DNA from 3 places in the Streptomyces sp. NPDC088766 genome. Region 2 is predicted to be linked to each of the others. Evidence: riboswitches for the same ligand, from Rfam matches in the RefSeq annotation. Region 2 holds a riboswitch; each other region holds the start of a gene.
What was found. Region 2 has a riboswitch for cyclic di-AMP ahead of ACIP5W_RS23235 (M23 family metallopeptidase). Riboswitches for the same ligand answer to the same signal wherever they lie in the genome.
Positions count from the first base shown of each region.

Region 1: linked by a shared signal. The riboswitch ahead of ACIP5W_RS00735 (NlpC/P60 family protein) and the one ahead of ACIP5W_RS23235 (M23 family metallopeptidase) in region 2 are both predicted to bind cyclic di-AMP.
Region 3: linked by a shared signal. The riboswitch ahead of ACIP5W_RS05235 (M23 family metallopeptidase) and the one ahead of ACIP5W_RS23235 (M23 family metallopeptidase) in region 2 are both predicted to bind cyclic di-AMP.

Region 1 is NZ_JBIVKQ010000001.1:162,320-164,511, forward strand. Features, by position in the region: gene ACIP5W_RS00735 (NlpC/P60 family protein) at 1-867, opposite strand, end outside; cyclic di-AMP (ydaO/yuaA leader) riboswitch at 918-1,085, opposite strand; gene pcrA (DNA helicase PcrA) at 1,317-2,192, shown strand, end outside.
Region 2 is NZ_JBIVKQ010000017.1:52,708-54,899, reverse strand. Features, by position in the region: gene ACIP5W_RS23240 (M16 family metallopeptidase) at 1-943, shown strand, start outside; cyclic di-AMP (ydaO/yuaA leader) riboswitch at 1,154-1,321, shown strand; gene ACIP5W_RS23235 (M23 family metallopeptidase) at 1,335-2,090, shown strand.
Region 3 is NZ_JBIVKQ010000003.1:4,759-6,950, forward strand. Features, by position in the region: gene ACIP5W_RS05235 (M23 family metallopeptidase) at 1-721, opposite strand, end outside; cyclic di-AMP (ydaO/yuaA leader) riboswitch at 729-888, opposite strand; tRNA gene ACIP5W_RS05240 (tRNA-Met) at 1,195-1,268, opposite strand; gene ACIP5W_RS05245 (dihydrofolate reductase family protein) at 1,335-2,192, opposite strand, start outside.

The DNA of each region.
Region 1 (2,192 bases), on a different contig from region 2:
ACCCCACACGTACGGCTTGCCGATCTGCGCGCGGGCGAACGCCAGCGCCTTCTCGGCCTTGGTGGCGTACGAGGAGTCCGTGGACGTGGACGTGGACGTGGACGTGGAGGGGGAGTTGGAGGGGGACGACGAGGACGTCGACGTGCCGGTGCCCGCCGGATCCGGCGAGCCGGCGCTCTCCTGCTGCGCGGCCGCCTGCGCCGCCTGCTGCTCGGCCAGCTCGGCGGCCTTGCGGGCGGCCTCCTGCCGCTTGCGCTCCTCGATCTTCGCCAGCCGCGCCTTCTCCTCGGCCGTCAGCTGCGACAGCAGCGCGCGGGCGGAGCCCAGCTTCTTCTGGACGGCGGCCTTGGCGGTCCTCAGGTCGTTCTGCGAGTCGGTCAGCGTCTGGAGGCTCCGGGAGGCCTCCTGGCGCTTCTTCATCGTCTCCGCCTGGTCGGCGAAGTAGTCGTCCACCGCGCCCTTCTGGCGGTCGGTCACCCGCCCCATCAGCTGCGTCTGGTCGAAGTAGTCCTGCGGGGAGTCCGCGAGCAGGAGGGTCGCCGTGTCGGGGGCGGAGGCGCCGGTGCGGTACTGGGCGGCGGCGTAGGTTCCCAGCTCCTCGCGCGCGTCGTTGAGCTTCTGCGCGCGCTGCGCGACGTCGTCGAGGAGGGTGTCGACCTTCTTGCGCTGCTTGGTCGCCTTCTCCTTGGCGGCGTTGTACTTCTCGGTGGCCGACTCCGCCTGCCGGTAGAGGTCGTCGACCTTCTTCTCGACCTCCTCCAGGCTCGGCCTGTCGTCGGTGGAGGGGGCGGCGTTGGCCGTCTGCGAGAGCAGGGCCACCGAGGTGAGGGCGGCGGTGGCGAGAGCGGGCGTGCGGATGCCCGCCATGCGCGTGCTCGCGGTGCGCGGCTTGCGGTGCTGCGACGCCAAGGGAGGCGACTCCTTCCATGCTCCGCCTACCGGGTTAGCTGTCGGGTTCGGGCGAATGCTTGGAAGGGTTGCCCTACGGCTCTGCTCCCGCAGGAGTGAGCCGATTCACCCCAAGTTCTCGGTGGGTCCCCGGCTCCGGCTGCCGCGGGGCACACCGGACTCGGCGGAGGCCGCGCGGCCCGGCGAGGTTCGCCGGAAGGGGTCGAGCGGCCTGCCCGGCACGGTAGCCAACTGGTGTGGCCCCTGTGAAGGTTGGTGGGTGATATGCCCGATACATTTTCGTGACCTCCGGACGTTTCGCCGTTCGCGGTCACCGACGGTGCAAGGGGCGCCCCGGTCGGTGAGGGGCCGGGATGTTTCCCGGACGGCCTCGGGTTGTCGGTGGGGCGGCCTAGACTCGGAGAGCGATGAGCAGCCTCTTTGACGACAGCTTCCTGGCGGACCTCCAGGCCCCCCGCGGCCACGACGAGGAACCCCCGCCGCCGCCCGAGGACGATCACTCTCCGGAACCGGTTCCGGACGATCTGTTCGGCGGGAAGTTCGACGTGCCGCCGGACCGGGACACCCACTACCGCGACGGCGCCCCGCGCCCGCCGATCGACGCGGCGGCGCTCCTGGAGGGGCTCAACGAGAACCAGCGCGCAGCCGTCGTCCACTCCGGCACCCCGCTGCTCATCGTCGCCGGTGCCGGCTCGGGCAAGACGCGCGTGCTGACCCACCGCATCGCCCACCTCCTCGCCGAGCGGCACGTCCATCCGGGCCAGATCCTCGCGATCACCTTCACCAACAAGGCCGCGGGCGAGATGAAGGAGCGCGTCGAGCAGCTCGTCGGCCCGCGGGCGAACGCGATGTGGGTGATGACCTTCCACAGCGCGTGCGTGCGCATCCTGCGCCGTGAGAGCAAGCGGCTCGGCTTCACCTCGTCGTTCTCGATCTACGACGCCGCCGACTCCAAGCGCCTGATGGCCCTGGTCTGCCGCGACCTGGACCTCGACCCCAAGCGCTACCCGCCCAAGTCCTTCAGCGCCAAGATCAGCAACCTCAAGAACGAGCTGATCGACGAGGAGGACTTCGCCGCCCGGGCCGCCGACGGCTTCGAGAAGACCCTCGCGCAGGCCTACGCCATGTACCAGTCGCGGCTGCGCGAGGCGAACGCCCTCGACTTCGACGACCTGATCATGACGACGGTCAATCTGCTGCGCGCCTTCCCCGACGTCGCCGAGCACTACCGGCGCCGCTTCCGGCACGTCCTCGTCGACGAGTACCAGGACACCAACCACGCC
Region 2 (2,192 bases):
CGAGATCCCGCACGAGCTGGCCAACCCCTCCCGGCGCGCCGCCAAGGAGCTCTCCAAGGAGCTGTTCCCGGCGACCGCGCGCATGTCGCGCCCGCGCCAGGGCACCGCGGAGACCGTCGAGAAGATCGACTCCGCCGCCGTACGCGCCTTCTACGAGAAGCACGTCCGCCCCGCCACGGCCACCGCCGTGGTCGTCGGCGATCTCACCGGAGTCGACCTCGACGCGCTCCTGGGCGACACCCTGGGAGCCTGGACCGGTTCCGCGGCCCAGCCGCGTCCGGTGCCGCCGGTGACCGCCGACGACACCGGACGGGTCGTCATCGTGGACCGCCCTGGCGCCGTCCAGACGCAGCTGCTGATCGGCCGCGTCGGCGCCGACCGGCACGCGCGCGTGTGGCCCGCGCAGGTGCTCGGCACGTACTGCCTGGGCGGCACCCTCACCTCCCGGCTGGACCGCGTCCTGCGCGAGGAGAAGGGATACACCTACGGCGTGCGTGCCTTCGGCCAGGTCCTCAGGTCCGCGCCGGACGGCTCGGGCGCCGCGATGCTCGCCATCAGCGGCTCGGTCGACACCCCCAACACCGGTCCCGCGCTGGAGGACCTGTGGAAGGTGCTGCGCACCCTCGCCGAGGGCGGGCTGACCGACGCCGAGCGGGACGTCGCCGTGCAGAACCTCGTCGGAGTGGCGCCCCTGAAGTACGAGACGGCCGCCGCCGTGGCGGGCACGCTGGCCGACCAGGTCGAGCAGCACCTGCCGGACGACTACCAGGCCACGCTGTACCAGCAGCTCGCCGCGACCGGCACCGTGGAGGCCACGGCAGCGGTCGTGAGCGCCTTCCCGGTGGACCGCCTGGTGACGGTCCTCGTCGGCGACGCGGCGGCGATCAAGGCGCCGGTCGAGGCCCTCGGTATCGGTGAGGTGAAGGTCGTCTCCGCGGAGTAGGAACGCGGACCGGCGGCCGTGAGGCCGCGCGCAGGAGCCCTGGTGGACTGATGTGTCACCAGGGCTCCCTGATGCCCGAATTGAGGGAAAGGCTGCCTGTCTGCCCTGTGGCATGCGCTACAAAAGCCGCGTTCCGTTTGGGGATCGACGGCCGTCGCGTCTAGTTTCAACCGGGCTGTTCGTCAGGCAGTGCGCCGCGTCCGCGGCACCGGACAGTCATCGCCGAGTCCCCGCACGGCGCGAGCCAGGGGAGCCGGGGACCCAACCAGACAGTCCCTGGGGTGAATCGGACGCCCGCGCGAGCCGCGAGGGGGTCCGTAGGAGACCTTCCTGCTCCGAACCCGTCAGCTAACCCGGTAGGCGAGAGGGAAGGAAAGGACCGCTCAACTTCATGGCGTCCACTTGCGCCACCGGGAAGCACCGTCGTCCCAGCAGGATGAAGCGCACCACCGCCCGCGCCGCGGGCATCGCGGCGCTCACCACCACCGGCGTCATTGGCACCGTCGCCTCCGGCCCCGCCCTCGCCGCGGAGAAGGCCGTCGAGCAGACCGGCCTCATTCCGGTCGTCACCATCGGTGACACGGTCGCCGAGCGGATCGACGACCAGGCCGCCGCGCAGAAGCAGGCCGCCGTGGCGGAAGCCGCGCGCAAGGAGGCCGCCGCCCAGGCCGCGGCGAAGGTCGAGGCGGAGCGCGAGGCCCGGGTCCGCGCCGCCCGCGCGGCCGAGCGCGAGCGCCTGAGCACCTTCGTCTCACCGATCAGCGGCTCCTACGTCTCCACCGGCTACCGGTCCGGCGGCTCGCTGTGGTCCTCCGGCAGCCACACCGGCATCGACTTCCACGCCGCCAGCGGCACCCCCGTGCACGCGGTGGGCCTCGGCACCGTCGTCGAGGCCGGCTGGGGCGGCGCCTACGGCAACCAGGTCGTGATCCGGATGAACGACGGCACGTACACCCAGTACGGCCACCTGTCGTCCATCAGCGTCTCGGTGGGCCAGAAGGTGGCCCCGGGGCAGCGCATCGCCCTGTCCGGCGCCACCGGCAACGTCACCGGCCCGCATCTGCACTTCGAGGCCCGCACCGGCGTGGAGTACGGCTCGGACATCGATCCGGTCGCCTACCTCCGCAAGCACGGCGTGAACATCTGACGACGTACGGCGACAGATCGTACGGCCCCGGCCCGCACGGCCGGGGCTTTCGTCGTTTCCGGGACCTTACTGTCCAAAAAATATCCCTGGATTCCGGCCCGC
Region 3 (2,192 bases), on a different contig from region 2:
GGCCGGTGTGGTACCCGGAGGACCAGTAGGCGCCGGCCTGACCGAAGGTCGAGGTGATCGTGTACGAGGAGGTCGGCAGCGCGTACTGCTTGGCCAGTTCGGCGAGGCGCTCGGCCTCCGCCTTCTTGGCGGCTTCCTCGGCGGCCTTCTTCTTGGCGGCCTCGGCCTTGGCCGCGGCCTCCTTCTCGGCCTTGGCTGCGGCCTCGGCGGCTGCCTTGGCCGCGGCGGCCTCGGCGGCCTCCTGCGCCTTGGTCTCGACCTGGGTCTGCTGCGACTCGGCCTGCGCCATGATCCGGTTGCGCAGCGCCTCTCCGGCGTCGGCACCGCTGTCGGCGCTGTCGGCGGCGACGGCCTCGGTACCGAAGGCGCCGAAGGTGCTGAGAGCGGGCGCCGTCTCCTCGGGGGTGTCGTCGTCCGAGATGAGGGAACCCACCGAGGGGAGGTCGGGCATGGAGATGGAGACGGGCGACTTGCCGGTGTTGGCGCTGGCCATGCCCGCGCCGCCGACGGCGGCTATGACGCCGACGCCGAGAACGGTGGAGCTGCGGGCGAGTCCGCCGCGCTGCTTGGCGACGCGGTGCTTGCCGCGCACCGGACGAATGGAGTCCGCGGTGGGGTTCCATTCCTCCCAGGGGCCCTCGTCGGTGCGGTAGGTGCCGTAGCCGAAGGTCTGCTGGCCGGGCACGGCGGGGGCTTCTGGGGCAGGCCGGTTGGACGCCACGCGGGCGTACTCCTTTCCTTCCGTCGCCTACCGGGTTAGCTGACGGGTTCGGAGCGGGAAGGTCTCCTACGCGCGTATACCGGCCGTGACTGTACGGCGGCTTCCGCGTGATTCACCCCAAGTTGGTGGTTCCCCGGTTCCCTTGCGGGATTCGGCGCGTGCGCACGGAGCCGCCTCTTGTGACGGCTGGGACGACCGCGCTGCGTTATCGAACGTTAATAGACGCGGGGGCGGGATTCCAAGCCGTTCGGCTTGATCAACAACATTCATGGCCTGGACTTTCAGCCCAGGAGCGGTGAAAAACGGGCGAGTTGACCGGCCGCCCGAACGGTTCAGGGGTCACCGGGTTTTTGACGGTGTCTCAGATGTTGTGCGCAGGGCTCCGACGCGTTGACCGTACGTGACGGGAAGGGTCGCCCTGACGCACCGAGGGCCGGAATCCCTTGATCGGGATTCCGGCCCTCGGCATTGAGTAGCGGGGACAGGATTTGAACCTGCGACCTCTGGGTTATGAGCCCAGCGAGCTACCGAGCTGCTCCACCCCGCGTCGGTGTGACACCAGTCTACGCCATGCGGGGGACGCCCAGAACCACGGTCGGACCCGGGGGACCGGTCAGGGGGTCCGGCGGAGCAGATGGCCGTTGGGCGCCTTCGCCCGCTCCTCGTACTCGGGAAGGACGACGACGTCCGCGCCCGCGGCGGCCAGCAGGCCGCTCCCGTCGGCGTCGGCGACGAAGGTGTCCGGCTCCCGCCAGGCCGTCACGACCCGGCGCACGCCCGCGTCGAGGATCAGACGGGCGCACGGGGCCGGCCGGGAGGAGCGCCGGGCGCAGGGTTCCAGGCTGCTGTAGACGGTCGCGCCGGCCAGCCGGGGGTCGGCGGGGTCGGTCTTGGCGAGGGCCGCCTCCTCGGCGTGGACGACGGGGTCGCCCGCCTCGCGGGAGTGGCCGCGCGCCAGCTCCGTACCGTCGGCCGCCACCACGACCGCGCCGACGCTGAACGCGGTCCGCGACGGCGGACAGGCGGCGGCCAGCCCGCAGGCGAGGGCCAGCCAGTGCCGGTCGGCTGCGGCGGGGAGCAGCCCGGTACCGGGTGCGGTGGGCTCGTACGACATGAGGACCACGTCCTCGATGCGCCGGGTCCCCGTCAGCCGCAGGCGCCCGCCCTGGTAGCCGCCGGGGCCGAACAGCCGGGGTGCGTGCGGGTCGCCCACGAACAGGGGGGCCAGGACGAGCTGGAGTTCGTCGGCGAGGCCCTCCTGGAGGAGCTGGGTGTGGATCGTGCCGCCGCCCTCGACCATGAGGCGCCGTACGCCCCGCACGTCGTGGAGGTGTTCCAGGAGCCGGCGCCAGTCGAGGCCGGGGCCCAGCGGGACGACGTCCGCCGCGAGGCCGAGGGCACGGGCGCGGTCCGCACCGGCGTCGGTCGTGAAGAGGACCTTCTCCCCGCCGGTGTGCCAGAACCGCGCCGC